3 regions of the Streptomyces sp. EDA2-14 genome follow, and region 3 is predicted to be linked to each of the others. Evidence: riboswitches for the same ligand, from Rfam matches in the RefSeq annotation. Region 3 holds a riboswitch; each other region holds the start of a gene.
What was found. Region 3 has a riboswitch for cobalamin ahead of ACY34M_RS29140 (ribonucleoside-diphosphate reductase subunit alpha). Riboswitches for the same ligand answer to the same signal wherever they lie in the genome.
Positions count from the first base shown of each region.

Region 1 (10,392 bases), on a different contig from region 3:
ACGAGTCGTACTACCGCGAAGAGAAGTTCGCCGAGATCCGCGAGAAGTACGAGGCGTACCTGACCGAGCTGTTCACGCTCGGCGAGCACGCCGACCCGGCCGGCGCCGCGCGCACCGTCCTCGCCCTGGAGACCAGGCTCGCCGAGGGCCACTGGGAGCGCGCCGAGACCCGCGACGTTCAGAAGACGTACAACCTCACCACCCTCGACGAACTCGCCGCGCTCGCCCCGGCGTTCGACTGGCGGGGCTACGTCACCGGGCTCGGCGGCAAGGACGAGACCCTCGCCGAGTCGTGCGTGCGCCAGCCCTCCTACCTCACCCACCTCTCCGCGGTCCTCACCGAGGTGCCGATCGAGCAGTGGCGCGACTGGCTGCTCGCCCGCGTGCTGCGCTCCGCCGCCCCGTTCCTGTCGGAACCGTTCGTGCGCGTCAACTTCGAGTTCTACGGACGCACCCTGAACGGCACGCCGGAGATGCGGGCCCGCTGGAAGCGCGGTGTCGCCTTCGTCGAGGGCGCCATCGGCGAGGCCGTCGGCAAGGAGTACGTGGCCCGGCACTTCCCGCCGCGCTCCAAGGCGCTCATGGACGAACTGGTCGCCAACCTCCTCGAGGCCTACCGCCAGTCCATCTCCCGCCTCGACTGGATGACGGACGAGACGAAGGAGCGGGCGTACGAGAAGCTCGCCACGTTCCGGCCGAAGATCGGCTACCCGGACGAGTTCCGCGACTACTCGGGGCTCGCCGTCGTCCCCGACGACCTGCTCGCCAACGCGTACGCCGCCGACGCCTTCGAGCACGACCGGCAGATGGCGAAGATCGGCGCGCCGGTCGACCGCGACGAGTGGTTCATGCTGCCGCAGACCGTGAACGCCTACTACAACCCGGGCACCAACGAGATCTGCTTCCCGGCCGGCATCCTGCAGAAGCCCTTCTTCTCGCCGGACGCCGACGCCGCCGAGAACTACGGTGGCATCGGAGCCGTCATCGGCCACGAGATCGGTCACGGCTTCGACGACCAGGGCGCCCAGTACGACGGCCAGGGCAACCTCAATGACTGGTGGACCGCCGACGACAAGGCCGCGTTCGAGGCGAAGTCCAAGGCGCTCGTCAAGCAGTACGACGGGTTCTCGCCGCGCAACCTGCCGGGTGAGTTCGTCAACGGGTCGCTGACGGTCGGCGAGAACATCGGCGACCTCGGCGGCCTCACCATCGGGCACACCGCGTACAAGATCGCGCTCGGTGACGCGCCCGTGCCGGTCGAGGGTGAACTCACCGGTACGCAGCGGCTGTTCATGAACTGGGCGTACTGCTGGCGCACCAAGCGGCGCAAGGAGCAGGAGCAGCAGTACCTCACGATCGATCCGCACTCGCCGCCGGAGTTCCGGGCGAACATCGTGCGGAACCTGGACGAGTTCCATGAGGCGTTCGCCACGGTGGTGGGGGACGGGTTGTGGGTCGAGCCGGGTGAGCGGGTGCGCATCTGGTGACGTGATCCCCGGGTGGGCCGGACGGTTGACGCCGTCCGGTCCTACGCCTCGGGGCTCCGCCCCGGACCCCGCTGCTCAATCGCCGCAGGGGCTTTAAGCGGTGATGTTGGATTTCAGGAAGTCCAGGGTTGCGGTCCAGGCGTTGCGGGACGCCTCCGCGTTGTAGACCTCCGGGCGGCCGTCGTTGAAGAAGGCGTGGTCTGCCGGGTACATGCGGAAGTCGGCCGTCACGCCCGACTGAGACCTGATCGCCTCGCGGAGTCCGTCGAGTGTGGCCTGCGGGATCGCCTCGTCCCGCTCCCCGTAGTGGCCGAGGATCTGCGCCTTGAGGCGGGAGAAGTCCGGGATCTCGCCCTGGATCACGCCGTAGAACGGGACGGCCGCGCTCACCCGCCGGTCCTCGGCGGCCAGGTACAGGACGAAGCCGCCGCCCATGCAGAAGCCGACCGCGCCGACCGTGCCGGAGGTGACCTGAGGGAGGGCGAGCAGGCAGTCGACCGCGCCGGAGAGCAGTTCCACACCGCGCTCCACCGGCAGCTCCCGCATCATGCGGAACGCCTCTTCCGAGTCGTGCGCCACGTTCCCGCCGTACAGGTCGGGCGCGAGCGCCACGAAGCCCTCGGCGGCGAGCCGGTCGGCGACGTCGGCGATGTGGTCGGTCAGTCCCCACCACTCCTGGATGACGAGGACGCCGGGTCCGCTGCCCGCGGGTGGCAGCGCCAGATAGCCGTGGGCCGTGGTGCCGTTGCTGTCGAACGTGACGTTCTGGTGGGCCGGGCGGCCCGTGGACTTCGGGGTGTGGGGGGTCTGTGCCATGGCCCCACGATGCCACCGCGGGTCGCCCCGCGGCGGCATCGGTGACACCGGACCGGTATCAGTCCTTCTTCTGGGCCGACTGGATCGCCGTGATGCAGGAAGCGATCGCCGACTGCAGCTCCTCCAGGCGCTGCAGCATGTCGTCCTCGACGATGTCGTCGATCTCCTCGACGTCGTCGAACGTCAGCTCCTCGAAGGCCTTCGTCGCCTTCTGGAGGCTGCTGTAGAACTTCGCCCGGCGCTCCTGTACCCGCAGCTCGGGGTCCTTGTCGACGGTCTCGGCGACGAGCGTGCGCACGGTGTCGTACGCCTCGCGGGCCCACTCGCCCGCCTCCTCGTCCTCGTCCAGCTCGTCGATGAGGGACAGGTGCCGCTCGGCCTCCTCGCGCAGCTCGGGGGAGGCCTCGATCTTCTGGCCCGCGGGGGTCTTGACCTGCCCCTCCTCCGCGATCCTGCGCACGTACTCCAGCTGGCCGCCGGTCTTGGTCTCCTCGGCGACGGCCTTCTTCAGGTCGTCCGTGCGCACGATGTCGCGCGCCATGCCCGTGCGCAGCACCGGGTCCTCGTCGAGGCGGTCCATCAGCGCCTTGCGGGCGGCCTCGGCGGTGCCGGGGTCGGCGAGGATCGCGGCCCGCAGCGCCGTCGGGTTCTCCGCGACCTCCAGCGCCTTCGTCGGGCGGATGCCCTCGGACTCGGCGGCCGCGGTGATCGCCTGGCCACGCACCGAGGTCGCGCTGTTGCGGGACACGTAGTACGACAACCAGACGTCGGCGTCCGGGAGTTCCACGTCGGCGCCGGGGGTGAGGGCCTCGAACTGGGGGACCAGGCCGTCGTCCGCCGCGCTGTCCCACGCCTTGTAGAAGCGCATGACACGGTCGGCGGAGCAGCCCGCCAGCTCGGCGAACTTCCGTGCCGAGACCTTGGACGACTCCCCGGCGGCCTGCCCGCCGGGCCGCACGCTGCGGGCCACCTTGAGGGCGAAGGCCCAGCCGCCGGTGCGGGCGTAGACGCCGAACTCGTGGGCGTCGCGGGTGATGGCCTCGGGCACGTCGCCGGGGGCGGGGTCGTCGTCCTCGTCCCCGGCGTCCGCGGCCGCGTCGTCGGCGAAGGAGTCCGGCACCGGCGGCGTCCAGAACTCTTCGGACGAGTCCTCGGCGGCCGGGGCCGGCACGGGGGCGGTGGCGTCCTGGGTCTCGGTGGTCGGCGGGGTCCACATGTTCGCGGTGTCCCCGGGCTCGGCCGTCTCCTCGGTCGCGGGCGCGGTGGCGCTGCCGTCCGGGGCGGCGGCCGGCGCGGGCACGGGCTCCGCGGTGGCGTCGTCTCCGGACGGGAAGGCTGCGTCGGACGAGTCGATGGCTACGGACACGTAGGCACTCCTGAGTGATCGGGCGCGTCTGGGTTGACGAGCCACTTTATCGCTCCGATTGGACCGTTTTGCGCGCGAGTTGTCTCAGCGGCGCGGCGCAGCCGGAAGCGGCGTGGGGCGGCGGCCCGGACGGGCCCGCCGCACGCGGCTCCCCCTTCCGCGAACGGCGGGCCCGGGCCCGGCCTCGACCATGCTCCACGGCGGGAGAGCGTGAGCACGGGAGGCGCCACACAGAGCGTCTCAGCGCGCGTCCCGGCGGGGGACGGGCCGAGGGTCCCTGTCCGGGGGCCGAACGGCCTGGTTTCACGCCACTCCCACGCGGGTACCCCGCCCTCACCCCTGACGAGCCCCTTGCGGAGCCGCCGCGGCCGTGCCCGCTCTGCGTACCACGCGCAGCAGGTACTCCTTGCGGTGCAGCGGGTCGTGGTCCGTGCGGGAGCGGCGCGGCGCGTCCTCGCGCACCGGGGCGTAGTGGTCGAAGACGGCGTCCAGGACCCCTTCGCCCCGCGTGAGGGACGGCAGTTGTCGCTCCAGGTCGCGCACCCTTGCCGCGGGGATCAGCCCGTCGACCGTCGTCCACGCCCCGCCGTCCGTGCGCTGCCCCGTCGGTACGGCCCGCAGCCGGGTGAGCGCGGGCAGCACCGTCCCGTACAGATCGGCCGGGATGTCCAGGCTGAAGCGGTGCGTCGGCGCGCACACCGCCGTGCCCGCGCGCGTGAGTGCGCTCATCAGGACCAGTGGTGTCAGCCCGCGGAAGTCGCCCGCCGTGGACGACATCGACTTGTCGAAGACGGCGTGCGCGTGGCTCTGTCGCGGCGCGTACCCGGAGCGCGTCAGCGTCACCGAGCAGTCGGTGACCTGCCAGCCGAGCAGCCCCTGGCGCAGCGTCGTGTGCACGGTCTCCTCTACGGCCTTGATGAACGCCGTTGGGAGCGAGCCGAGTTCGATGCCGAGGCGGAACGCGACGCCCGAGCCGACCGGCGCCGGATCCACCCGCAGGCCGACGGTCGCCAGGAACGGATTGCCCTCGCCCTTCATGGCCTCGACCGCTTCCCCGGAGCCCGTCGGCCGCTCGACGCACAGCGGCGTCGACTCCCGGAACGTCACGGCGAGCCCGGACTCCTCGGCGAGCGTGGCCTGCACGACCTCCTTCTGCACCTCGCCGTAGAGCGACAGGAAGATCTCCTGGCGGACGTCGTCCTGCCGCAGGCCGATCAGCGGGTCCTGCTCGGCGAGCCGGGTGAGCGCGGCGAGCAGGGCGCCGCGCTCACCCGGCCGTTCGGGATCGATCACCGTCTCCAGGGTCGGCGGCGCGAAGTGGTGCTCCTTGACGGGGACTTGGGGATCGCCGAGGTCGTCCCCGACCCGTACGCCCCCGAGTCCCCACAGCCGCGCCACCTGTCCGGGACCCGCTTCCGTGCGTGGTGTGTCCGCGCCGTCGGTGAAGACCCGGATCCCTGTGACCCGGTCCTCACCGCCGCCGGGCAGCGCGAGCCGTTCGCGCACGCGCAGCGTCCCGGTGAACACCCGCGCGTACGCGATCTTCTCGCCGGCCGGTCCGCGCTCGACCTTGAACACGCGTGCAGAGAGAGGGAGTTGGCAATTCTCCTCGGCGGGCGGCAGCAGGTGCGTGATGCCGTCCACGAGGGCGTCGACACCCGCGCCCGTCATCGCCGAGCCGAAGTACACGGGATGTGTCTCGCCGCGCGCCGTCCGCTCGGCGAGAGCGTCGCGCAGCCACCCGTGGGTGACCGACTCCTCGTCCTTGACGTACGCCTCCAGGAGCGCGTCGTCGCGGGCGGAGAGCACATCGACCAGACGGGCGCGGTGGGCCGCGTCCCCGGCCTCGTACGGGACACACCATGCCTCGCGGCCGCCGAGGCCGTGCGCCACCGTGTTCATCGGGACCATGCCGGGCGCGAGCTTGCCGCGCAGGTCGGTGAGGAGCGAGGCCTCGCGGGCGCCCGCACGGTCCACCTTGTTCACGAACACCACGGTGGGGATGCGCAGTCGGCGCAGCGTCCGCATCAGGACGCGGGTCTGCGCCTGCACGCCCTCCACGGCCGACACGACGAGCACCGCCCCGTCGAGCACGCCGAGCACGCGCTCGACCTCCGCGATGAAGTCCGGGTGGCCCGGTGTGTCCACGAGGTTGACGGTGGTGTCGCCGACCGGGAACGAGACCACGGCCGACTTGATGGTGATGCCGCGCCGCCGCTCCAGGTCGAGGGAGTCGGTGCGGGTGCTCCCGTCGTCGACCCGGCCGAGTTCGTCGATCACCCCGGCCGAGTGCAGGAGCCGCTCGGTCAGGCTGGTCTTACCGGCGTCGACATGCGCGAGAATGCCCAGATTCAGCAGTGTCACTGGCAGTCATGTCCTTGAAGGAAGGGAATGCCACGGCGGGGTTCGCGGTGGCCCTCGGAAGGAACAGGACTGCAGTGCGCATGGATCGGTCCTCACACTCGGGGCGCGCGGCCGGCTGCCGCGTCGGGATCAGTGCAGCAGTCGGCCGCGCACCCCGGCAAACGATTTATCCCGGTGTCGGTGCTACGCGCCGTCGGCGACCCGCGCCGACCACCGCTGCTCGACCCGCGCCAGGCGCCAGTAGGCGATGGCCGCCGCCCACACGACCACGAACAGGCCCACGATCACGTACCCGACGTTGTCGAGGTCGAGACCGGCGATCCAGCCGGTGACCGCGTCGCGCAGGTCGAGCTTGTCGTGCAGCACACCGACGAGCTCGATCGTGCCGATGAAGAACGCGACCGCGATCGACAGGCCGGTGATGGTGAGGTTGTAGAACACCTTGCGCACCGGGTTGGAGAACGCCCACTGGTACGCGAAGTTCATGAACGTGCCGTCGAGGGTGTCGAACAGGCTCATGCCCGCGGCGAACAGCAGCGGCAGGCACAGGATCGCGTACCACGGCAGGCCCGCCGCGGCGCCGCTGCCCGCCATCACCATCAGGGTCACCTCGGTCGCGGTGTCGAAGCCGAGCCCGAAGAGGAAGCCGAGCGGGAACATCTGCCCGGGCCGGGTGATGGACTTGGTGAAGCGGCCGAGGATCCGGTTCATGAACCCGCGGGAATCCAGGTGCTCTTCGAGCTTCCGCTCGTCGTACGAGCCCGCGCGCATCGCCCTGAAGACCTTCAGGATGCCCATCAGGGCCACCAGATTCAGCGCCGCGATGAGGTACAGGAACGTACCCGACACGGTCGTGCCGACGACGCCGAGCACCTGGTGGGTGGGCGAGTCGTCGCTCGTCAGTGTGGTGGCGAGCGCGGTACCGCCCGCGACCAGCGCCGCGAGCACGACCACCACGCTGGAGTGGCCGAGCGCGAACCAGAAGCCCACCGACACGGGCCGCTTGCCGTCGGCCATCAGCTTGCGGGTGGTGTTGTCGATGGCCGCGATGTGGTCGGCGTCGAAGGCGTGCCGCATGCCAAGTGTGTACGCCGTGATGCCGAGGCCGATACCGAAGGCCTTGTTGTCGACTTCGTAGTGCTCGGGGACGACGAGCAGGAACAGCACGCCGAACGCGACGACGTGCAGCGCGGCGATCACCGCGATCAGACCGGCCGTGCGCAGCGTGTCCTCGCGGCGCCAGCGGAAGGCAGGGGAGGGGGAAACAGGGGAGTTCGGGGAGTTCCCGGGCAGGGTCATGCGTCGATCACGCTCCAGCACCTCGTGGATCACTTCGTGAGATGCCGCGGCCGGTCTCCTGGCTTACGGGCGTGCCCGCCGCTCCGGCCTTCCCAGCGGCCGACGGCCGCCAGTGGCGTACAGGATGGAACGACGCGCTTCGGACGACTCTGTCCGAAACCCGATCACAGTGGCGAGGGCCGCTCCGGACTGGACCCCTGAAGGGTCGTCACCGGTCTTCCCGAGCACCACGGCCCGACCACACTACTACCTACCGTGAAGCGCGCTCGCGCGCCCGCCCGATCTCCTCGTACGCCTTGTCCCGGCCCTCCCAGTGCGAGCCGTCGACCGACTTGCCCGGCTCCAGATCCTTGTAGACCTCGAAGAAATGGGTGATCTCCAGGCGGTCGAACTCGGGGATGTCCTCTATGTCGCGCGTCGCGTCGCGTCGCGGATCGTGCGCGGGGACGCACAGGATCTTCTCGTCCGGACCCTTCTCGTCGCTCATCACGAACATGCCGATCGCCCGGCACTCGATGGCGCAGCCGGGGAACGTGGCGTCGCCGGTCAGGACGAGCGCGTCCAGCGGGTCGCCGTCGCCGCCGAGCGTGCCGTCGATGTAGCCGTAGTCCGCCGGGTACTGCGTCGATGTGAACAGCATCCGGTCGAGCCGGATCCGGCCGATTTCGTGATCCATCTCGTACTTGTTCCGCGAGCCCTGCGGGATCTCCACGATCACGTCGAACGCCTCGGTGCGCGCGTCACTGCTGCCCAATGTGGCCTCCTTGCCGCATTCCGACGCCCACGAGTGTGCGCCGTGCGGGGCGAGGGCGGAACCCCTCAGGCGGCCGGGGGGATGGGGAATTCGAGTTCGGGCCGGTCCCAGGCGACGGCCGGCGGGCGGGCGAGCACGGTGCCGGTGCGCAGCGCGCCGAGCCCCCGGTAGAAGCCCTCGGCCGGTGGGTGCGCGACGACGCGGACGTGATCGAGGCCCGCGGCTCGCGCCCGGGCCCGCATGTGCGTGACGAGCAGCCGCCCGATGCCCCGGCCCTGCGCCTCGTTCGCGACGAACATCAGGTCGAGCTCCGGCGGCTCCGTGAGCAGCGCGTAGAAGCCGAGCACGAGGTCGTCGGCCGGATCCACCGCCGCGTAGACGTGATGCGCCTCTATGTAGTCGGGGCCCACCCGGTAGCCCGCGACCATGGAGGCGTAGTGGCCCTCGTAGGCCTTGGAGCCGCGCACGAGGCGGGTGAGGCGCCGGGCGTCCCGTGCGGTGGCCCGCCGGACGGTGAGGGGTGCCCCTCCGCGGTGCGTAATGCTCGCGTTCATACATCGAGTATTACGCATCCGGGGGCGCAGTCAGGCGGCGGGCACGGTGGACCGGGCCTGGCGCAGGAACGTGGCGTTGTCCGGGGTCTGGCGCAGCTTGTCGAGCAGGGCCTCGTACGACGCGGCCGGATCGCGGCTCTGCAGGGCGCGCCGCAGTCCGCCCACCACCGCCGACTCGGCGGCGGGGAGCAGGAGTTCCTCGCGGCGGGTGCCGGAGGGCGTGAGGTCGACGGCCGGGTGGACGCGGCGCTGGGCGAGGGTGCGGTCGAGGCGCAGCTCCATGTTGCCGGTGCTCTTCAGCTCTTCGAAGTAGAAGTCGTCGGCGCGGGAGCCGGTGTCGACGAGGGCGGTGGCGAGGATCGTCAGCGATCCGGCCTCCTCGGCGTCGCGGGCCGCGCCGAAGAAGCGCTTCGGGCCGTACAGGGCGGCCGCGTCCACACCGCCCGACAGGGTGCGGCCGCCCGACGACGCGGCGTTGTTGTAGGCCCGGCACAGCCGGGTGAGGGAGTCGAGGAGCAGCACCACGTCGCGGCCCTGCTCGGTGAGGCGCTTGGCGCGCTCCACCGCGAGTTCGGCGAGCGCGATGTGCTCCTTCGCCGGGCGGTCGAACGTCGAGGCGTACACCTCGCCGCGCACGGAGCGGCGCATGTCGGTGACCTCCTCGGGGCGCTCGTCGACGAGCACCACCATCAGATGGGCCTCCGGGTGGTTCGCGGCGAACGCGGCGGCGAGCTGCTGAAGCAGCACCGTCTTGCCGGTCTTCGGCGGGGCGACGAGCAGTCCGCGCTGCCCCTTGCCAACCGGTGTGAACAGGTCGACGACCCGGCCCGCGAGCCCCGCGGCCGGGTGTTCCAGCCGGAAGCGCTCGCTGGGGTGGAGCGGGGTGAGATCGGCGAAGCGCGGACGGCCGCGGCTCGCGTCCGCGGGGGCGCCGCCGACGGTCTCGACGTGCGCGAGGCTGTGCGGCCTGCCGCACACGCCCTCGACGAAGTCGCCCTTGCGCAGGCCGAGTCGGCGGATGAGCTGGGCGGGGACCTGGACGTCGTGAGGCGTGGGGATCAGGTCGGCCGCCCGCAGGAAACCGGGCCCGTTCCCGCCGATGTCGAGGACGCCGGCGGCGCGGACGGGTGCTTGTTCTTGGGGTGCGGCATCGCGGGAAGCGGTGTCGCGGGGTGTGTCGGTGGTCGTGCTCATGGCTGCGGTGGTCATGGCGATCACGGGTCCTTTCGCGGACTGGCCGCGGGTACGTGAGGCGTGCGAAGGCAGGGAAGGGGTGGGTTCCGGCGGAAGGGCAGGGGCGTCGGAGCGCGCCCCGCGGCCGGGGAGAGCCTGGCGGCACGGCAGCGGGTGAAGAGCCCGCCAGAAGCCGCTGACCAGGGATGACGTGCGCTGTGCGGCGACGGGAGACCGTCGAACCAGAAGCGCTGAGTAGAGAGATTCGGTACCGGCGCCTCGAAACGGGCGAGCACATGTACCGCTTCGACAGTACCACCATGTCCCCGCCGCCCGGCAAGCCCCGCCGTCCGCGCCGGGCCGCCGCCCTATGCTGAGCGGCCATGTTCACCGATCAGGGACCCACCCTCCGCGAGCTGGCCGTGCAGGCGCTGTCCTCGGTCGAGCGCGGCTACGACCTGCTGGCGCCGAAGTTCGACCACACCCCGTTCCGCACCCCGGACGTCGTGCTCGACGCGGTGGGCCGCGCGCTCGCCGGGCTCGGTCCGTACGACACCGGGCTCGACCTGTGCTGCGGGA
Region 1 covers NZ_JBUEGE010000018.1:129,051-139,442, reverse strand. The annotation lists gene ACY34M_RS32535 (M13 family metallopeptidase) at 1-1,487, shown strand, start outside; gene ACY34M_RS32530 (dienelactone hydrolase family protein) at 1,581-2,303, opposite strand; gene ACY34M_RS32525 (hypothetical protein) at 2,362-3,669, opposite strand; gene ACY34M_RS32520 (GTP-binding protein) at 4,003-6,033, opposite strand; gene nicT (Nickel transporter NicT) at 6,217-7,332, opposite strand; cobalamin riboswitch at 7,364-7,579, opposite strand; gene ACY34M_RS32510 (inorganic diphosphatase) at 7,583-8,086, opposite strand; gene ACY34M_RS32505 (GNAT family N-acetyltransferase) at 8,152-8,640, opposite strand; gene rho (transcription termination factor Rho) at 8,671-9,834, opposite strand; gene ACY34M_RS32495 (class I SAM-dependent methyltransferase) at 10,197-10,392, shown strand, end outside.
Region 1: it holds a riboswitch for cobalamin, as region 3 does, so the genes downstream of both, nicT (Nickel transporter NicT) here and ACY34M_RS29140 (ribonucleoside-diphosphate reductase subunit alpha) in region 3, are expected to answer to the same signal.

Region 2 (10,392 bases), on a different contig from region 3:
AGCACACCGCACATCGGCTGTCCGTCGAGCGAGCGGGAGAGGTACAGCAGCCCGGCGCACTCGGCGACCACGGGGGCGCCGCTGCGGGCCAGCTCGGCGACATCCTTGCGGAGCTGTTCGTTGGCGGAGAGGTCGGGGGCGTAGACCTCGGGGAAACCGCCGCCTATGACGATCGCCCGCGTGTTCTCGGGGAGCGTCTCGTCGTTCAGCGGGTCGAAGGGGACGACCTCCGCACCCGCCGCGCGCAGCAGCTCCGTGTGCTCGGCGTACGAGAACGTAAAGGCCGCACCACCGGCTACGGCCACGACTCCAGCCCCGCCGGCGTTTGAGGCGCGGGATCCGGTGCGGAGCCCCGCGGCCGCAACCGGGCTCCACGCCTCGGTCGTGAGCGGCGGCGCCGTCCGCGCCAACCCCAGCAACCCCTCCAGGTCACACCCCTCCCGGACCATCGCAGCCGACGCCCGGACGGAGTCCACCGCCTCCGTGCTCCGCTCGGCGACCGGGACCAGGCCCAGATGCCGGGACGGTGTGGCCACCTGCGGGGTACGGCGCAGCGCCCCGTACACGGGGACGCCGACCTCCTCCATGGCCTCGCGCAGCAGCGCCTCGTGCCGGTCGGAGCCGACCTTGTTGAGGATGACGCCCGCGAGCCGCACCTCGGGGTCGAACGAGGCGAAGCCGTGCACGAGCGCCGCCACCGAACGCGACTGCGAGGAGGCGTCGACGACGAGCACGACGGGGGCCTTCAGGAGCTTCGCGACATGGGCCGTCGAGGCCAGCTCGCCCTCGCCCGACGCACCGTCGAACAGGCCCATCACGCCTTCCACGACGGCGAGTTCGCACCCCGTCGCCCCGTGCGCGAACAGCGGCGCGACCAGATCGGGCCCGCACATGTACGCGTCGAGGTTGCGGCCCGGACGGCCGGTCGCGAGCGCGTGGTAGCCCGGATCGATGTAGTCGGGCCCCACCTTGTGCGGCGACACGGCGAGCCCGCGCTCGGCGAACGCGGCCATCAGACCCGTCGCCACGGTCGTCTTCCCGGTGCCCGAGGCGGGCGCGGCGACGACGAGCCGCGGCACATCCATGGTCACCACTCGATGCCCCGCTGGCCCTTCTGACCCGCGTCCATCGGGTGCTTCACCTTCGACATGTCGGTGACGAGGTCCGCGAACTCCACCAACTTCTCAGGGGCGTTGCGCCCCGTGATGACCACATGCTGCTGCCCGGGACGATTGCGCAACGTCTCCACGACGTCGTCCACATCGATCCAGCCCCAGTGCATCGGGTAGGCGAACTCGTCGAGCACGTACAGCTTGTAGGTCTCGGCGGCCAGGTCCCGCTTGACCTGCTCCCAGCCCTCGCGCGCCTTCTCCTCGTTGTCGGCCTGGTCGTCGCGCTGCACCCACGACCAGCCCTCGCCCATCTTGTGCCAGGCCACGGTGCCGCCCTCGCCCGTCGCGCCGAGCGTCTTGAGCGCGTTCTCCTCGCCGACCTTCCACTTCGCCGACTTGACGAACTGGAACACCCCGATCGGCCAGCCCTGGTTCCAGGCGCGCAGCGCGAGCCCGAACGCGGCCGTGGACTTGCCCTTGCCGACGCCGGTGTGCACGAACACCAGCGGGCGGTTGCGGCGCTGACGAGTCGTCAGTCCGTCGTTCGGCACGACGCTCGGCTGTCCCTGCGGCATTTAAGCGGCCCTCCTGATGCTGTTCCGCGTCCCGTGGGCGCCCTGCGCGCCCTGTACGTCCTTCACGAGTCCGGCGATCGAGTCCGCCCGCAGCTCGTCCAACGCGACGGCTGTGCCGCCGAGTTGACCGGCCAGCTGCCCGGCGAGCCCGAGCCGCACCATGCCGGTCTCGCAGTCCACGACCACGGAGGCGGTGCCCTCGGCGGCATGCAGCCCGGCCGCGCGGCCCGCGAGCTGCACGGGCTCAGGACCACCGGTCGCCCGCCCGTCCGTCACGACGACCATCAGCGGCCGCCGCGCCGGATCCCGCAGCCGCTCGATGCGCAGCACCTCGTGCGCCTTCAGCAGCCCGGCCGCCAGCGGGGTGCGCCCGCCGGTCGGCAGCGACTCCAGGCGGGCCGCCGCGGCGTCGACGCTCGACGTCGGCGGCAGGGCGACCTCGGCCCCCGTCTTCCGGAAGGTCACGAGCCCCACCTTGTCCCGCCGCTGGTACGCGTCGAGCAGCAGCGACAGGACGGCGCCCTTCACGGCGGTCATCCGCTGCCGCGCCGCCATCGACCCGGAGGCGTCGACCACGAACAGGACGAGGTTTCCCTCGCGTCCCTCACGGGTCGCCTGCCGCAGATCGTCCCGGCGTACGACGAGACCCCTGCCCGAGCGACCGCGTGCCCGCTGGTGCGGGGCGGCGGCCTGCACCGTCGCCGCGAGGTGCAGCTTCGTCAGGGCGCCACGGGGCCGCGTGGCCCCCGTGGTGCGGCCGTGCTCGGTCCGCGCGCGCGAGCGCCGCCCCGCCGCGCCCTCGCCCAGGCCGGGCACGCTCAGCATCTTCGTACGAAAGGGCTCACCGGCCGCCACGGGCTTCTGCTCGGGGGCTCCGGCGCCGGACGCGGGGGCGGCTGCGGGCTCCTCGGGGGAGTCCTCGCGGTCGTCACCGGCCGGGGCGTCCTGCGGTTGCGGGGTGTCCCCGGTCTCCTGAGGCGCGTCGTGCGGGCCGTCCTGCGGCGGCACGCCGCCACCGGGGCCACCGCCGTCGGGCCCCCCGTCAGGACCGTCGGGATCGTCGTCGCCCTCGGGGCCCTCGGGCTCGTCCTCGGGACCGAACTCGTCCAGCGTCTCGTCGAGCTTGTCCTCGTCGAGGCCCGGCGCGTCGAAGGGGTTGCGGCGCCTGCGGTGCGGCAGCGCGAGCAGCGCGGCCTGCCGCACGTCCTCCGCCAGCACGTCCTCGCGCCCCGCCCAGGCGGCGAGCGCGGTGGCCGTGCGCGCCATCACGATGTCGGCGCGCATGCCGTCCACCTCGAAGGCGGCGCAGGTCGCGGCGATCTGCGTCAACGCCCGGTCACCGAGCCGCACCTGCGGCAGCAGTTCACGCGCGGCGACGATCCGGGCCCGCACGTCGGCCTCGTCCTCGGCCCACCGGCCCGCGAAGCCCTCGGGGTCGTCGTCGTAGGCGAGCCGCCGCTTGACGACCTCCACCCGCTGCTCCGGCTCACGTGAGGCGGCGACCTCCACCGTCAGCCCGAACCGGTCGAGCAACTGCGGCCGCAGCTCACCCTCCTCGGGGTTCATCGTCCCCACGAGGAGGAAGCGCGCGGCGTGCCGTACGGAGACGCCCTCGCGCTCGACGTACGAGGCGCCCATGGCGGCGGCGTCGAGGAGCAGGTCGACCAGGTGGTCGTGGAGCAGGTTGACCTCGTCGACGTACAGGATCCCGCGGTGCGCGTCGGCGAGCAGCCCCGGCTCGAAGGCCTTCACGCCCTCCGAGAGCGCCCGCTCGATGTCGAGCGCGCCCACGAGCCGGTCCTCGGAGGCGCCGACCGGCAACTCGACCATGCGCGCGTCCCGCTGCGTGCCGGGGGCGTCGGCGTGCGGGCCGTCGGGACACTGCGGGTCCGGCGCCGCCGGATCGCACGAGAACCGGCAGCCGGGGACCACGTCGACATCCGGCATGAGCGCGGACAGGGCGCGCACGGCGGTGGACTTGGCGGTCCCCTTCTCACCGCGCACGAGCACACCACCCACGGCGGGCGACACGGCGTTCAGCAACAGGGCGAGCCGCAGATCGTCCTGCCCGACGACGGCGGAGAACGGGTAGGGGGTAGGCATCAGCCAACAACCTCCAGTGAGACAAACATGTCCAGGGGGACGATCAGGGGCGCGGGGAACTGCGCAATCTTTTGGGGGTCTGGGGGCGCAGCCCCCAGGTTCGGGACGGGAAGGGGCGGAGGGGGCGACTTCCCATCACGGCGCCCCGGGCGGCACGAACGGCAACCCGCCCGGTGCACCCCCCTCGATCAACCGCCAGAGCGCATCCGTATCGGCGTGCCGCTCGACCAGATCCCCGAGCCGGTCGAGCTGCTCCTCCCGAAGCGCCTCGAACGACGTGTCCGGCGCGGGCACGAACCGCCGCCCGGCCGCCTCGGAGACTGCCCGCAGGAACGCCCGCCGGAACCCGTCCGACTCCAGCGACCCGTGCCAGTGCGTGCCCCACACGGACCCGACCCGGCATCCGTCCAGGAAGGTCTCGCCGCCCAGCACCTCGGCGACACCGTGATGGATCTCGTATCCCTCGACGTACTCCCCGAGCGCCTCGCCGACGGGCCGCGCGAGTGTCTTGTCGGCCTCGAACCGGACGCGTACGGGCAGCAGTCCGAGCCCGTCGACCGTGCCGGCCCGCGACTCGATCTCGTCCTCGATGGCCTCGCCGAGCAGCTGGAACCCGCCGCAGATGCCGAGCACGGGCCGCCCTTCGGCCGCCCGCCGCCGCAAAGCCTCCGCGAGCCCGCGCTCGCGCAACCACTCGAGCGCCCGCACCGTGCCGCGCGTGCCCGGCACCACGACCAGATCCGCGTCCACGAGCTCCTCGGCCCGGTCCACGAACCGCACGACGACACCGGGTTCGGCGGCCAGCGCGTCCACATCGGTGAAGTTCGACATCAGCGGGACCGCGCACACGGCGACCCGTAGCACGTCCTCGCCCACGGGCGGCGCGACGACGGACTCCCGTACGGCGCCCCGCAGGGACACCCGCAGGCCGTCCTCCTCGTCGATGCCGAGGCCGTGCTGGAACGGCAGCACACCGTAGGTCGACCGCCCGGTGAGGGACTTGAGCATGTCGAGCCCCGGTTCGAGGAGGCTCACATCGCCGCGGAACTTGTTCACCAGGTACCCGGCCAGCAGCTCCTGGTCCTCCGGCGCGAGCAGCGCCGTCGTCCCGAAGAACGACGCGAAGACACCGCCGCGGTCGATGTCGCCGACGACGAGCACCGGCAGCCGCGCGGCCCGCGCGAGCCCCATGTTCACGATGTCGGTGCGCCGCAGATTGATCTCGGCGGGCGACCCCGCGCCCTCGCAGATCACCGCGTCATGGGTGGCCCGCAGCTCCTCCAGGCACCCGACCACAGTGTCGAGCAGCGCCGCCTGGCGTCCGCCGTGGTAGCCGCGCGCGCTCAACTCGCCCACGGGCTTGCCCATGAGGACGACCTGGCTGCTGCGGTCGCTGCCCGGCTTGAGCAGTACGGGGTTCATGAGCGCGCTCGGCTCGGCCCGCGCGGCCTGCGCCTGCATCGCCTGCGCCCGCCCGATCTCGGCGCCTTCCCTGGTCACGAACGAGTTCAGGGACATGTTCTGGCCCTTGAACGGGGCGACCTTCACGCCCTGGCGCACCAGCCACCGGCAGATACCGGCGGTGACGACGCTCTTCCCGGCGTCGGAGGTCGTCCCGGCGACGAGCAGCCCGCCGCCCGTCATCGCCGACCCCGCGCTCGTATCAGTCGCGCACCCACACAGACTCCCAACGCCAACAGAGATACCCGCCGTGACAGCCGCACGGCCCGATCCACATCACGCACCTCGACGGCCCGCCCCGGCGCGTTGAGCACAGGGCGGTGCTCGACCCGGCCGCCGTACGCCAGGGTCCCGCCGAGCCGTACCCCGAGCGCTCCCGCGAAGGAGGCCTCGACGACACCGGCGTTGGGACTCGGATGCCGCCCGGCGTCCGCCCGCCACGCGTCCAGTGCCTGCCGGGGCCTGCCACCGGCGAGGACGGCGAGAGCACCCGTCAGCCGGGCGCCCGGCCAGCCGGCCACGTCGTCGAGGCGGGCCGAGGCCCAGCCGAACCGCCGGTACTTCGCGGACTTGTGCCCGACCATCGCGTCGAGCGTGTTCACGGCGCGGAAGGCGACCAGGCCCGGTACTCCGCCGAGCGCGCCCCACACGAGCGCGCCCACGACGGCGTCGGAGGTGTTCTCGGCGACGGACTCGACGACACCCCGCGCGATCCCGTCCGCGTCGAGCCCCTGCGGGTCACGGCCGCAAAGCCGGGGCAGCAACTCCCGCGCGAGCTCCACGTCCCCGGCCTCCAGGGCGGACCCCACACCGCGCGCCTCGCGGCCCAGCGAGGTGCCGCCGACGACGGCCCAGGTGGCGGCGGCCGTCAGTGCGACGGAGGCGGCGGGGGAGCGGCGTACGAGACGGGACGCGGCGGCGGCGAGGGCGGCGGCGCCACCGGCACACACGGCGGTGTGCAGGGCGCCCGCGCCACGGTGGTCACGCCACAGACCGCGCTCGACGGCCGCGGCGGCGCGTCCGAAACCGGCGACGGGGTGCCCACGGCGCGGATCGCCAAGAAGAAGGTCGGCGAAGATTCCGACGACGGCACCGCACGCATACACGCGCTCGTGCCGCCAGACGCCGCGCGGGGCGAACATGGCGGTAAGTGTCCTCACTCAGGGTGTCCACGCCCTGGTTCGACGAGACCGGCAGCGAGAGTTCCTGGCTGGCCCCTTTGGAGAAGGGGGCTCACAGTGGCGGGACCGCGCCGGATTTGCACCGGCTTCCTCAGACTGCTGCCGTATATGGCGGGGGAAGTCCACCATGCTGCGAGTTGGCACGTCAACTTGCTGGTGAGACGTACGAAGGCGGGGTGCGGGACGCCGAACGCCCCGCACCCCGCCTTCGTGTGCGCTGTGCCGTGTCAGGCCACGATGAGATAGATCCCGTAGGCCACGGCCGCCGCGCACAGCGCGAAGCAGACGTAGGCCCCGGAGGTCGCGACCGCCGCCGAGCCTCCCTCGCGCGCCGCCGACTCCCGCTTGGAGAGGCCGACGATGCCGAGGGTGAACAGGCCGACGAGGGCCACGGTGACCACGAGAGAGACACCGAAGACGGAGCCGAGGGCCGCCCAGTCGATCTTCATTCCGGTCCTGCTTCCTTACAGCGTGGCGCCGGCGGGGCGCGCGGGGTCGTTCACCGCACCGGCCTTCGGCTGGGCGGGGATCTTCGCCTCGGACTCGGCCGATTCGACCGTGCCCACGGGCGGCGGGGTGACCGAGGCGATCGCGGTCGTCACGACGCCCGGCGCGTCCTGCGCGGGGGCGGAGTGCGGCTCGTCCGCGGTGACGTTGGTGTGGTCGATGGAGTTGCGGCGCGACAGCTTCCAGATGATCCCGGAGCCGATCACGAGCAGCGCGGCGGTGAGGGCGACGCCCCACGGGCCCTGCTTGGTCAGGAACTCGGAGCCCGCGCCCACCAGACCCGCGGCCGGCAGGGTCAGACCCCACGCCACGAACATCCGGGTGGCGGTGGACCAGCGGACCACACCGCCCTTGCGGCCGAGGCCCGCTCCCATCACGCCGCCGGAGCAGACCTGCGTCGTGGAGAGGGAGAAGCCGAGGTGCGAGGAGGCGAGGATCGCGGTCGCCGCACTGGTCTGCGCGGCGAAGCCCTGCTGCGGGGCGAGCTCGGTGAGGCCCTTGCCCATGGTGCGGATGATGCGCCAGCCGCCCAGGTAGGTGCCGAGCGCGATGGCGATACCGGCCGAGACGATGACCCACATCGGCGGGTCGGCGTCCGGCGCGATGACACCGCCGGTGATCAGGGCGAGGGTGATGATGCCCATCGTCTTCTGCGCGTCGTTCGTGCCGTGCGCGAGGGAGACGAGGCCCGCGGAGGCGATCTGCCCGGCGCGGTAGCCCTTGGCGGTCGCCTTCTCGTCCGTCTTCCTGCTGATGCGGTACGTGAGGCGGGTGGCCAGCATCGAGGCGATGCCGGCGACGAGCGGTGCGGCCACCGCGGGCAGCAGCACCTTGGTGACGACGGTGCCGCCGTTGACCGAGGACCAGCCCATCGACATGACCGCGGCGCCGATGAGGCCACCGAACAGTGCGTGCGAGGAACTGGACGGCAGGCCGAGCAGCCAGGTCAGCAGATTCCAGAGGATGGCGCCGACCAGCGCCGCGAAGATGACCTCTGTCTTGAGGCCGTCCTCGTTGACGATGCCGCCGGAGATGGTCTTGGCGACCTCTACGGAGAGGAACGCGCCGACGAGGTTGAGCACGGCGGACATGGCCACCGCCGTCTTCGGCTTGAGAGCGCCTGTCGAGATGGTCGTCGCCATCGCGTTGGCGGTGTCGTGGAAACCGTTGGTGAAATCAAAGACCAGCGCGGTAACGATCACGATCGCAAGGAGCAGCGTGATGTGTTCCATTTACCCAGGCTTCGGTTGGACGTCAGTGGCACGCTGAACGTAAGCAGCCCGAGTGAACGGAAGATGAACTGGGACGGGCGCCGCGGTGACCCGAACCGGAGGGCCTTCGCTCCGCTTGCCGCACGGTGGTCCCGCCGGTTCCGGATCGCGGTGGCGTCGGCCCCGGAACCACGGGCTCCGGGGACCTTCGGCCAGGGCTTTCGACTAGCCGTTCGCGAACCGCCTGAGCTGGGCCATCGAGCCGTTGAAGAGATTCTGATCACCCGGCAGCCGGCCGCGCTCGTCGTACTGCCAGAACGTCCAGTAGCCCCAGCCCGCCGGTAGTGCGCCAGCGCGCTCGTCGTACCGGGCGAGCCACAACGCGTGGTTGGCGGCGAAGGCCCCGCTGTTGCCGGTGCACTTCTTCCACCATCGCGCGTTGGTGTAGATGACCGGACGGCGCCCGGTGCTGCGCACGATCTCGTCGCTGAACGACTTGATCCACGACACCAGTGTGGACTTCCGCATCCCGTAGCAGGGGTGCTTGCCCTTGCCGTACGGGTTGTACTCGATGTCGAGCGCGGGCGGCAGCGTCCAGCCGTCGCTCCGCCACGCCCCGCCGTTGCGGACGAAGTACGAGGCCTGCGCCCTGCCCGAGGACTTCTGCGGCAGCGCGAAGTGGTACGCGCCGCGGATGATGCCCGCGTTCCGGGCGCCGTCGTACTGCCGGGAGAAGTAGGGGTTGCGGTAGTTCGTCGACTCGGTCGCCTTCACGTAGACGAACCGGGCGCCCTTGTTCTTCGCCTTCTGCCAGTTCACGTTCTTCTGATGCGACGAGACGTCGTGCCCGCGCGGTTTCCCCGCGCCCTGGGCCGGCAGCTCCGCCAGCACGGTGGCGCCGATGGTCAGGGCGGCGACGGACGTGATGGCGGCGACGCGGGAGCGACGCGAGGACACGGAATGGCTGCGAACCATGAATACCCCCCGAAAGTGACGTGCGAGACATATCCCCAGGGATCTCCCAGAGAGTAGCGAGAGATCGTTAGTTACCCGGTCAAGGTCAGCCAAACAACATCAGAGAGTGATCAATGCCCATATGGGGGATCCCGGAGGATTGGGCTCCGTACTAATCTGCTGCGGCTTCCGCGCCCGACCGGCTGGCAGGATGCGCGCCATGACACACCTTCAGGAACTCCGGACCGCATGGCAGGAGCTGGTGGCGACGGCCCGCCGGACGGTGGCCGACGGACTGGTGGTCGGCACCTCGGGCAATGTCTCGGTCCGCGTGGAGGGTGAGGACGGCGACCTCGTGCTCGTCACCCCGACCGGCGTCCCGTACGAGGAGCTGGGGCCCGACGACCTCGTCGCCGTGGACCTCGACGGCGAACAGCGGTCCGGCACCCTGAAGCCCACGAGCGAACTGCCGATGCACCTGGCCGTCTACCAGCACACCGACGCCCGCGCCGTCGTGCACACCCACGCCGTGCACGCCACCGCCGTCTCCACGCTGGTGCCCGAACTCCCGCCCGTGCACTACATGACCGCGGCCCTCGGCGGACCCGTCCGCGTCGCCCCCTATGCCACCTACGGAACCCGGGAGTTGGCCGAGAACATGCTGCTCGCGCTCGTCGACCGCACGGGCTGCCTCCTCCAGAACCACGGCACCATCACCTACGGGGACACCCTCGCCCGCGCCTACGACCGCACCGCCCAACTGGAGTGGATGTGCCGCCTGTGGCTCACTGCCCACTCCGTCCCCGGCCGCACCCCGTCCCTGCTGACCGAGGAGCAGCTGCGGGAGGTCGAGGAGCGGCTCGGCGGATACGGGCAGCAGGGCGCCCGGTGACGGGACCGCGCCGTTCGCGTCACCCGTAGCCGCCTCCCACTGGCCGCGGCGGGCGCGGGCCCCGACACTGGACGGGTGCGCACCGCCAAAGCGACGGCCGCTGCCGTCACCGCCGTGATAGGGGCCTCGGCCGCCGCGATCGCCGCCGGCCGCCTGGCCAGCGACGCCGCGCTCAAGGCGCCCGCGGGCCGACCACTGCCCACCGAACCGAGGCTCACCGTGCACGCCACCGCCGCGGGCCAGGTCACCCTGACCCGCGACCTGGCGTCGCTGCGCCCCGGCACCTACGGGCTGCAGGGCGACGGCTACCACGCGGTCGTCGGCCCGGTCGTCGAATCGGCCACGACCTCCGCCGACACCGTCGTACGCCGCCTCGAGCGGGTCACCCACGGGACG
Region 2 covers NZ_JBUEGE010000001.1:1,302,991-1,313,382, forward strand. The annotation lists gene ACY34M_RS05875 (cobyrinate a,c-diamide synthase) at 1-1,085, opposite strand, end outside; gene cobO (cob(I)yrinic acid a,c-diamide adenosyltransferase) at 1,088-1,687, opposite strand; gene ACY34M_RS05885 (putative cobaltochelatase) at 1,688-3,790, opposite strand; gene ACY34M_RS05890 (cobyric acid synthase) at 3,926-5,434, opposite strand; gene ACY34M_RS05895 (cobalamin biosynthesis protein) at 5,431-6,393, opposite strand; cobalamin riboswitch at 6,380-6,574, opposite strand; gene ACY34M_RS05900 (hypothetical protein) at 6,660-6,881, opposite strand; gene ACY34M_RS05905 (anion permease) at 6,897-8,171, opposite strand; gene ACY34M_RS05910 (lysozyme) at 8,376-9,125, opposite strand; gene ACY34M_RS05915 (class II aldolase/adducin family protein) at 9,325-9,996, shown strand; gene ACY34M_RS05920 (alpha/beta hydrolase) at 10,072-10,392, shown strand, end outside.
Region 2: it holds a riboswitch for cobalamin, as region 3 does, so the genes downstream of both, ACY34M_RS05895 (cobalamin biosynthesis protein) here and ACY34M_RS29140 (ribonucleoside-diphosphate reductase subunit alpha) in region 3, are expected to answer to the same signal.

Region 3 (10,392 bases):
CCTCCGCCGCCAGCTCCTCGGCGCGGTGGAAATAGGCGAACGTGAACTCCCGGCCCTCGTTCATCCCGGTCGCGAGCACCCGCCCCGAGCGCTCCTCGCGCCCGTCGAGGTGCAGCCGCCCGAGCGAGGCGTGGTCGAACAGCGCCGCGAAGCGCTGGATCCCGGCGGCCACGACGAGCCCGCCGGGCCGCACCACACGCATCGCCTCCGCCAACGTCCGCTGCCGGTCCGCCGGTTGAGGCAGGTGGTACAGCGGACCGAGCAGCAGCACCACGTCGTACGAGGAGTCGGCGGCGCTCAGCGACCGGGCGTCGCCCACCTCGACCGTGCACCCGGCCCCCGCCGCCTCCCGCACGTGCCGCTCCACCGGGTCGACGAGGTGGACGCGGTATCCGTCCTCGGCCAGCCAGCGGGCGTGTGCGCCGGGGCCGCCGCCGACGTCGAGCACCGAGGCGGGGGCCGCGGGCAGATGGCGCCGCAACAGCTCCTGGGTACGGATGAGTTCGAGTACACCGGCCGCGGAGGACGTCAGGCGGGTGTGCTCGTCGAAGCGGGTGGAGTAGTAGGCGAGGACTTCGTCTGCGCTCTGAGATCCCGTCATGCCCCGCAAGTCTGACCAGGGGCCGGTGGGCGGCGCACCTCAATATCCGCCGCCCACCGGCCCCGCGTGGCCCGACCGGTCAGAAGTCCTCGTCGAACCCGACCGACCCCTCGACCGCGACCTGGTACGCCGACGGCCGTCGTTCGAAGAAGTTGGTCAGTTCCTGGACGCCCTGGAGCTCCATGAACGAGAACGGGTTCTCCGAGCCGTAGATCGGTGCGAAGCCGAGGCGCTGGAGGCGCTGGTCGGCGACGCACTCCAGGTACTGGCGCATCGAGTCGGTGTTCATGCCCGGCAGGCCCTCGCCGCACAAGTCACGGCTGAACTGCAGCTCGGCCTCGACGGCTTCCTTGAGCATGTCAGTGACCTGCTGCTGGAGCGCGTCGTCGAAGAGCTCCGGCTCCTCCTTGCGGACCGTGTCGACCACGTCGAAGGCGAAGGACATGTGCATCGTCTCGTCGCGGAAAACCCAGTTGGTGCCGGTGGCGAGGCCGTGCAGCAGGCCGCGGCTGCGGAACCAGTAGACGTAGGCGAAGGCACCGTAGAAGAACAGGCCCTCGATGCACGCGGCGAAGCAGATGAGGTTGAGCAGGAAGCGGCGGCGGTCCGCTTTGGTCGCCAGACGGTCGAGACCCTCGACGGAATCCATCCAGCGGAAACAGAACTCCGCCTTCTCGCGGATGGAGGGAATGTTCTCCACCGCCGCGAACGCCTCGGCGCGGTCGTCCGGGTCGGGCAGGTAGGTGTCGAGCAGTGTCAGATAGAACTGGACGTGAACGGCCTCCTCGAAGAGCTGGCGGCTCAAGTACAGCCGCGCCTCAGGGGAGTTGATGTGCTTGTAGAGGGTGAGAACCAGGTTGTTCGCGACGATCGAGTCGCCCGTCGCGAAGAACGCGACCAGGCGGGCGATCATGTGCTGCTCACCCGGTGACAGCTTCGCGAGGTCGGCGACGTCGGAGTGGAGGTCGACCTCCTCGACGGTCCAGGTGTTCTTGATGGCGTCGCGGTAGCGCTCGTAGAAGTCCGGATAGCGCATCGGCCGGAGCGTCAGCTCGAAGCCGGGGTCGAGCAGGTTCTTCTCGCCGGTCGTCGTCGTGTGCTTGTCGGCGGCGGTGGTCACTGGCATGCCTCGCAGGACTCGGGGTTTTCAAGGGAGCAGGCGACGGCCTCGGGGTCGGCGGCCTGCTGGGGTACGGGGGTGGTGCGCGAGCCGGAGCCCGCCGCCCGCGCGATGCGCGTCGCGGGGCGCGAGCGCAGGTAGTACGTCGTCTTCAGGCCCGACTTCCACGCGTACGCGTACATCGAGGAGAGCTTGCCGATGGTGGGCGTCTCCATGAAGAGGTTGAGGGACTGGGCCTGGTCGAGGAACGGGGTGCGGGCCGCCGCCATGTCGACGATGCCGCGCTGCGGGATCTCCCACGCCGTGCGGTACAGCGCGCGGATCTCCTCCGGGACCCAGGTGAAGCCCTGCACCGAGCCGTTGGCCTCGCGCAGCGCCTCGCGGGTCTTGGCGTCCCAGACGCCGAGCGCCTTCAGTTCGTCGATCAGGTACGAGTTGATCTGGAGGAACTCGCCCGACAGGGTCTCCCGCTTGAAGAGGTTGGAGACCTGCGGCTCGATGCACTCGTAGACGCCGGCGATCGAGGCGATCGTCGCGGTCGGCGCGATGGCGAGCAGCAGCGAGTTGCGCATGCCGACCTCGGCGATACGTTCCCGCAGCGCCGCCCAGCGCTCCGGCCACGTGAGCTGTACGTCGTAGTGGTCGGGGTGCAGCACACCGCGCGCCGTACGGGTCTTCTCCCAGGCGGGCAGGGGACCGTTGCGCTCGGCGAGGTCGGCCGACGCCTCGTACGCGGCGAGCATGATCCGCTCGGCGATCCGGGTCGACAGCTCGCGGGCCCGCGGCGAGTCGAACGGCAGGCGCAGCTTGAAGAAGACGTCCTGGAGGCCCATGGCGCCCAGGCCCACCGGGCGCCAGCGGGCGTTGGAGCGGCCCGCCTGCTCGGTCGGGTAGAAGTTGATGTCGACGACGCGGTCGAGGAACGTGACGGCCGTACGGACCGTCTCGTCGAGCCGCTCCCAGTCGATGTCGCCCTCCCGCACGAACGCGCCGAGGTTGACGGAGCCCAGGTTGCAGACGGCCGTCTCCCCGTCGTCCGTCACCTCCAGGATCTCCGTGCAGAGGTTGGAGGAGTGGACCGTGTGGCCGGGCTCCGCCGTCTGGTTCGCGGTGCGGTTGGCGGCGTCCTTGAAGGTCAGCCAGCCGTTGCCGGTCTGCGCGAGGGTGCGCATCATGCGGCCGTACAGATCGCGGGCGGGGATGGTCCGCTGGGCCTTCCCCTCGGCCTCGGCCTTCCGGTACGCGGCGTCGAACTCCTCGCCCCACAGGTCGACGAGCTCGGGCACGTCGGCCGGCGAGAACAGCGACCACGGCTGGTCCGCGTTGACCCGGCGCATGAACTCGTCCGGGATCCAGTGCGCGAGGTTCAGGTTGTGGGTGCGGCGCGCGTCCTCACCGGTGTTGTCGCGCAGCTCCAGGAACTCCTCGATGTCGGAGTGCCAGGTCTCCAGGTAGACCGCCGCGGCGCCCTTGCGGCGGCCGCCCTGGTTCACGGCGGCGACCGAGGCGTCCAGCGTCTTAAGGAACGGGACGATGCCGTTGGAGTGCCCGTTCGTGCCGCGGATCAGCGAGCCCCGGCTGCGGATGCGGGAGTACGAGAGGCCGATGCCGCCCGCGTGCTTCGAGAGGCGGGCCACCTGGTGGTACCGGTCGTAGATCGAGTCGAGCTCGTCGAGCGGGGAGTCGAGGAGGTAGCAGCTCGACATCTGGGGGTGGCGGGTGCCGGAGTTGAAGAGGGTGGGGGAGGAGGGCAGGTAGTCGAGTCGGCTCATCAGGCCGTACAGCGACGCCACGTCCTCCAGGGCCCGCACGCCCGTCTTTGAATTGAACGCAGTGTCCTCCGCCAGGCCCGCGGCGACGCGCAGCATGAAGTGCTGCGGGGTCTCGATGACGTGCCGGGTGATGGGGTGGCGCAGCAGATAGCGGCTGTGCAGGGTGCGCAGGCCGAAGTAGCCGAAGCGGTCGTCGCCCGCCACGTCGATCAGCGCGTCGAGGCGCGCCGCGTGCACCCGCGCGAACTCGGCCGTGCGGTCCGCGATCAGGCCCTCGCGGTGGCCGACCGCGATCGACTCCGTGAAGCTCGTGACGCCCTGCGAGGCGGCCTCGGCGGCGATGGAGCGGGTGAGCAGGCGAGCGGCGAGCCGGGAGTAGGCGGGGTCCTCGGAGATCAGCCCGGCCGCGGCCTCGGTGGCGAGATCGCGCAGCTCGGCCTCATCGGCCCGCGCCGAGCGGCCGCGCAGCGCGGCGGCCGCGATCCGGCCGGGGTCGGCGTCGGGGAGGTCGGCGGTCAGCTCGGTCAGGGTGCGCAGCAGGGCTGCACCCGGGCCGTCCTCGGGGGCGGCTGAGACCGGTTCGGCGGGCGCGATGGTCACGTGGAGGCTCTCCCTCGCTCGGCTCGAGGCCTGCGGGGAGGAGGTGGCAGCGCGGGCGCGCGATGGCGGGCCCTCGTCCACCGGCCCTTTCCGCGAGGCCCGGACGTCGTCGACGCCCGGGCCGGACGGCTCGGGCGTACCGTCGACAGGTCATCGGACTCGCGTGGGCGCTTTTGTACGCCTACGCACACCGTTGCGGGACAGTTCCGGATTCGCACCGGATTCCCCTGCGGCGACAGCGAGAGCGAGCATACATGTTGTGTCGGGCTTTCGCGTCAGCCCCATATGTTGTGTCGGCGTGGCGGTGGCGTCCCGCGCCCTCAGCCCGTCGGCGCCTGCGCCGTCAGCCGCAACTCGTACGCCCGTAGCACCACTTCCGGGATCGGGGCCCAGTCGCGGTCCGGGATCCGGGTGAAGCCGAGGCGCTCGTAGAGGCGGTGCGAGGCGGTCGCCAGCGGCTGCGTGCACAGCACCACGGCCGTCTTGCCCGCCGCGCGGGCCCGCTCGACCACGGCGCGCACGAGCGCCTCGCCGACGCCCTTCCCGCGCGCCTCGACGTCGACCGCGAGCATCCGGAACTCGGCCTCGGAGGGGCGGGCGATCTCCGCGTACTCGTGGTCGTGCGAGCCGACGTAGGTGACGCTGCCGACGAGCCGGCCGTCCGGGGCCTCGGCGACGAGCACCTCGGCCGTCCGCGCGCGCTTCTCGACGTCGCGCAGCTCGGCCGCGTACCAGTCGTTCTCGCCGAACGCGAGGAGGCCGCTGCCCAGGTAGGCGCGGGCACTCAACTCGCCTAGCACGGCGTACTCATCGGGGCGCACAGTTCTGATCACGACGCCATGGTTACGCGACCCGCGGCACCGGTGGCAACGCTTTCCGGAAAATGTGTCGGGCCCCTCCGCGGGGAGGGGCCCGACACCGGTCGCGTGCGCGCGCCTAGTGGCCGGTCTCCGCGCCGACCTTCGGCAGCTCGACCTGCACGCCCTTGTCGCCGGCGTCGGCCGTGTAGTCCTCGGCGGACGTCTCGTCGACGCCGTCCGGGGCCTTCACGGCCTTCAGGACGAAGGTGAGGACGACGGTGACGACGACGTTCAGGACGAACGCCGTCGTGCCGATGTAGCCGATCTGGCCGATGCCCGGGATCTCCGCCGACGAGCCGCCGAAGTGCGCCTGCGTCGGCGAGGCGACGCCCCACGCGGCGAGCGTGCCGTAGACCATGCCGACCGCCCAGCCGGCGAGCAGCGCCCACCGGTGGAACCAGCGCGTGAACAGGCCGCCGACCAGGGCCGGGAAGGTCTGCAGGATCCAGATGCCGCCCAGCAGCTGGAAGTTGATCGCGACGGTCTTGTCCATGGTGAGGACGAAGGCGAGCGCGCCCACCTTCACCAGGAGCGAGACCAGCTTGGAGACCTTGGTCTCCTGCGCGGCCGTCGCGTTCGGCTTGATGAAGTCCTTGTAGATGTTGCGCGTGAACAGGTTCGCCGCGGCGATGGACATGATGGCCGCGGGGACCAGCGCGCCGATGCCGATGGCGGCGAACGCGACACCCGTGAACCAGTCCGGGAACATGTCCTCGAACAGCTGCGGGATCGCCAACTGCCCGTTCTGCACCTTGATCCCGGCCGCGATCGCCATGAACCCGAGCAGCCCGAGCAGGCCCAGCATCAGCGAGTACAGCGGCAGGATCGTGGTGTTGCGGCGGATCACGTTGCGGCTCTTGGAGGAGAGCGTCGCCGTGATCGAGTGCGGGTACATGAACAGCGCCAGGGCGGAGCCGAGCGCGAGCGTCGCGTACGTCCACGTACCCGAGGAGCCCGGCGCGAGTCCGGCGACGGGCTTGCCCGCCGCCTCGTTCGCGGCGTCGAACTTGTCGCTCGCCGCGGCGAAGATGTCGTCGAAGCCGCCCAGCTTGATCGGGATGTAGATGATGGCCACCGCGATCACGATGTAGATCAGGGTGTCCTTGACGAACGCGATCAGCGCGGGGGCCCGCAGACCCGAGGAGTACGTGTACGCGGCGAGCACGCCGAAGGCGATCAGCAGCGGCAGGTCCTTGATGAACCAGTTGGTGTTCTCGCCGCCGCCGACGCCCATCACGTCGAGCACGGCCTGGATGCCGACCAGTTGGAGCGCGATGTACGGCATCGTGGCGAGGATGCCGGTGACCGCGACCGCGAGCGAGAGCCCCTTGGAGCCGAAGCGTCCGCGCACGAAGTCCGAGGTGGTCACGTACCCGTGCTTGTGCGAGACCGACCACAGGCGCGGCAGGAAGGTGAAGATCAGCGGGTACACGAGGATCGTGTAGGGCACGGCGAAGAAGCCGGAGGCGCCGGCCGCGTAGATCGCCGCGGGAACGGCGACGAACGTGTACGCGGTGTAGAGGTCGCCACCGAGCAGGAACCACGTGATCCAGGTGCCGAACGAGCGGCCGCCCAGACCCCATTCGTCGAGGGACGCCTCGTTCTCGGCCTTGCGCCAGCGCGCGGCGAGGAAGCCCATGACCGTGACGGCCACGAAGAAGATGATGAAGACGGTGAGCGCGACACCGTTGACGCCGCCGTTCACGCCTGGCCTCCAGCCGACTGAGCAGACTTGCGGGCACGCTGGTCGCGCTGCCACAGCTTGTACGCGATCATCGTGAGCGCGGTCGAGACGAGCACCCAGAGCATCTGGTACCAGTAGAAGAACGGGACGCCGATCAGCGTCGGTTCGACCTTGGCGTAGGAGCTGACCCAGAGCATCGCGACGAACGGTGCGACCAGACAGAGTGCAATGATCACGCGCACCGGCGTGACCACCGGTTGTTTCACTTCAGGCGCATCGGACATTCGCGGTTCCGTTCCCCTCGCGGATCAGAGATCCCACTCGTCTCAGTTTCAACGTGCGGAATCTAGGCGAGAGTCTTGATCTATGGAACCCCTGTCCGGATAACGGACGTGCCCGCACCCCTGTTCAGCAGCAGCGGAACCCCTGCCGGGGATCCGCTTCCTGCCGATCCGTCCGCATGCGCTCGAAGTCGCGCCGAGTCGGCACGGGCGCACCGGGGTGGGTCTCCCCGAGATGCGCCACGTACCGCTCGTAGCCGCTCTCGTCCGTCAACTCCCGGACGAACCAGCGCACATACCTAGCCACCCGTAGTACTGCCGACGCCGGCATCGCGCGCCTCCGCCTTCTCCTCCTGTGTGGGGACGAGCCCGGCCGGTGCCACCAGCGTGGACTCGACGTACGGCGCCTCGCTCAGCTTCGACGCCTGCGGGTTCCGTACGTGCTTCACGCATACCCACAGCGAGTCGAGGACGACCACGAGGACGAGGAGCGCGAGCGCCGCCGAAAGGACGCCGTCCACCGTGGAGTTGGTGACCACCGTGTGCATGTCGTCCATCGTCTTCGCGGGCGGCAGCACCTTCCCGGCGTCGATGGCGTCCTGATAGTTCGCGCGCTGCTGGAAGAAGCCGACCTTCGGGTCGGAGGAGAACACCTTCTGCCAGCTCGCGGTCAGCGTCACGACGGTGTCCCAGACGAGCGGGATCCCGGTGATCCAGGCCCACTTGAGCCGCCCCGACTTCACGAGCAGCGTCGTGCAGACCGCGAGGGCGACCGCCGCGAGCAGCTGGTTGGAGATGCCGAAGATCGGGAAGAGCTGGTTGATCCCACCGAGTGGCTCGTGCACGCCGACCCACAGGAAGTAGCCCCACAGGCCGACGACGACGGCGCTGGTGAACAGCAGGCCCGGCTTCCAGCTCACGTTCCTGAACGGCTTGTAGACGTTGCCGAGCATGTCCTGGAGCATGAAGCGGCCCACGCGCGTGCCCGCGTCGAGCGCGGTCAGGATGAACAGCGCCTCGAACATGATCGCGAAGTGGTACCAGAAGGAGCGCAGTCCGCCCCCTGTCACCTGCGAGAAGATCTCCGATACGCCGACGGCGAGCGTCGGCGCGCCGCCCGTCCGGGAGAGCAGGCTCCCCTCCTCGACGTTCTTCGCGGCCTGTGCGAGGTCGGCCGGCGAGATCGAGTACCCGAAGTTCGCCACGGCCTGTGAAGCGGACTGCACGCTGTCACCGATGACCCCGGCGGGCGCGTTCATCGCGAAGTACAGGCCGGGGTCGATGATGCTCGCGGCGACGAGCGCCATCACGGCGACGGACGACTCCATCAGCATGGAGCCGTAGCCGATCATCCGGACCTGCGTCTCCTTCTGGATCATCTTCGGCGTCGTGCCGGACGAGATCAGCGCGTGGAAACCGGAGAGCGCGCCGCACGCGATGGTGATGAAGACGAAGGGGAAGAGCGAGCCCGCGAAGACCGGTCCGTCGCCGCGCGAGGCGAAGTCGGTGACCGCGTCCATCTTCAGCGTCGGCAGCGCGACCACGACGCCGATGGCGAGCAGCGCGATGGTGCCGAGCTTCATGAACGTCGACAGATAGTCGCGCGGCGCGAGCAGCATCCACACCGGCAGGACCGAGGCGACGAACCCGTAGGCCACCATCCAGATCACGAGCGTCGACGGCGCGAGCGTGAAGGTGTCCGCCCAGGAGGACTCGGCGACCCAGCGGCCCGCGACGAGTGCGATCAGCAGCAGCGCGACGCCGATCAGCGACACCTCGGAGACCCGGCCGGGGCGGAGCACCCGCAGGTAGAAGCCCATGAGCAGGGCGATCGGGATGGTCATCGCGATGGAGAAGGTGCCCCACGGCGAGTCGGCCAGCGCGTTCACCACGACCAGGGCGAGCACCCCGAGCAGGATGATCATGATCGCGAAGGCGGCGATCAGCGCGGCGGCCCCGCCGACCGGGCCGATCTCCTCGCGCGCCATCTGCCCGAGCGAACGCCCGTCGCGCCGCGTCGAGAAGAACAGCACGACCATGTCCTGCACGGCGCCCGCGAAGATCACGCCGACGATGATCCAGACGGTGCCCGGCAGATACCCCATCTGCGCCGCGAGCACGGGGCCGACCAGCGGCCCGGCCCCCGCGATGGCCGCGAAGTGGTGGCCGAGCAGCACGCGCCGGTCGGTGGGGTGGAAGTCCATGCCGTTGTTGAGCCGCTCGGCGGGCGTGGCCCGCTTCGCGTCGACCTTCAGCACCTTGTACGCGATGAACTTCGCGTAGAAGCGATAGGCGATGGCGTACGACCCGAGGGCGGCGGCCACCATCCACGCGGCGGAGACCTCCTCGCCGCGGGAGAGCGCGAGTACGGTCCAGCCGGCCGCGCCCACGAGGGCGACGACGGTCCACAAAAGGATGGTTCTAGGAGAAGCGGTACGCACCGGTGTGTCCTCCCCGTCCATGCGACGACGGGAGGACCGTAAGCCAGAAAACTGAGCCGCGCTACACCGCGAACAGCCTTGTGGCCGTGCGGAAATGAGCGGGTGTCAGTCCACCGGCCGCTTCAGCCGCGCGACGAACTTGTACCGGTCCCCGCGGTACACCGACCGCACCCACTCCACCGGCTGCCCCGAGCCGTCGATCGAGTGCCGGGAGAGCATCAGCATCGGCAGGCCCACGTCCGTGCCGAGCAGGCCCGCCTCGCGCGGCGTGGCCAGCGAGGTCTCGATGGTCTCCTCGGCCTCGGCGAGGTGCACGTCGTAGACCTCGGCGAGCGCCGTGTAGAGGGAGGTGTACTTGGCGAGGCTGCGGCGCAGCGCCGGGAAGCGCTTCGCCGACAGGTGCGTGGTCTCGATCGCCATCGGCTCCCCGCTCGCGAGGCGCAGCCGCTCGATGCGCAGGACGCGGCCGCCGGGGGAGATGTCGAGGAGGTGCGCGAGCGTGTCGTCGGCGGTCACGTAGCCGATGTCGAGCAGCTGCGAGGTCGGCTCCAGGCCCTGGGCGCGCATGTCCTCGGTGTACGAGGTCAGTTGCAGCGCCTGGGAGACCTTGGGCTTGGCGACGAAGGTGCCCTTGCCCTGGATCCGCTCCAGCCGGCCCTCGACGACGAGCTCCTGGAGGGCCTGGCGGACCGTGGTGCGCGAGGTGTCGAACTCGGCGGCGAGCGTGCGCTCGGGCGGGACCGGCGTGCCCGGCGGCAGCGTCTCCGTCATGTCGAGCAGATGCTTCTTGAGACGGTAGTACTTGGGCACGCGTGCGGTGCGGACGGGCGCCCCGCTCTCGTTCTCCGCACTGCTGACGTCGGTGCTCATGCTCCGCCTTCCCGGCTCCGGTGCCGATGCGACCTTTCGTCCCCGTCGGCCACGGCTCACATCGTGGCACGGCTCGCTCGACGGGACTGCCTGCACGCTCCGTGATCCCTTCTTATACCCGTCGCTGCCCATTTGGTCTAGTCCACGTGGGAGGTGTTCGGCC
Region 3 covers NZ_JBUEGE010000015.1:15,358-25,749, forward strand. The annotation lists gene ACY34M_RS29130 (class I SAM-dependent methyltransferase) at 1-601, opposite strand, end outside; gene ACY34M_RS29135 (ribonucleotide-diphosphate reductase subunit beta) at 681-1,727, opposite strand; gene ACY34M_RS29140 (ribonucleoside-diphosphate reductase subunit alpha) at 1,718-4,093, opposite strand; cobalamin riboswitch at 4,221-4,351, opposite strand; gene ACY34M_RS29145 (GNAT family N-acetyltransferase) at 4,414-4,926, opposite strand; gene mctP (monocarboxylate uptake permease MctP) at 5,030-6,658, opposite strand; gene ACY34M_RS29155 (DUF3311 domain-containing protein) at 6,655-6,921, opposite strand; gene ACY34M_RS29160 (YbdD/YjiX family protein) at 7,046-7,249, opposite strand; gene ACY34M_RS29165 (carbon starvation CstA family protein) at 7,218-9,359, opposite strand; gene ACY34M_RS29170 (GntR family transcriptional regulator) at 9,465-10,229, opposite strand.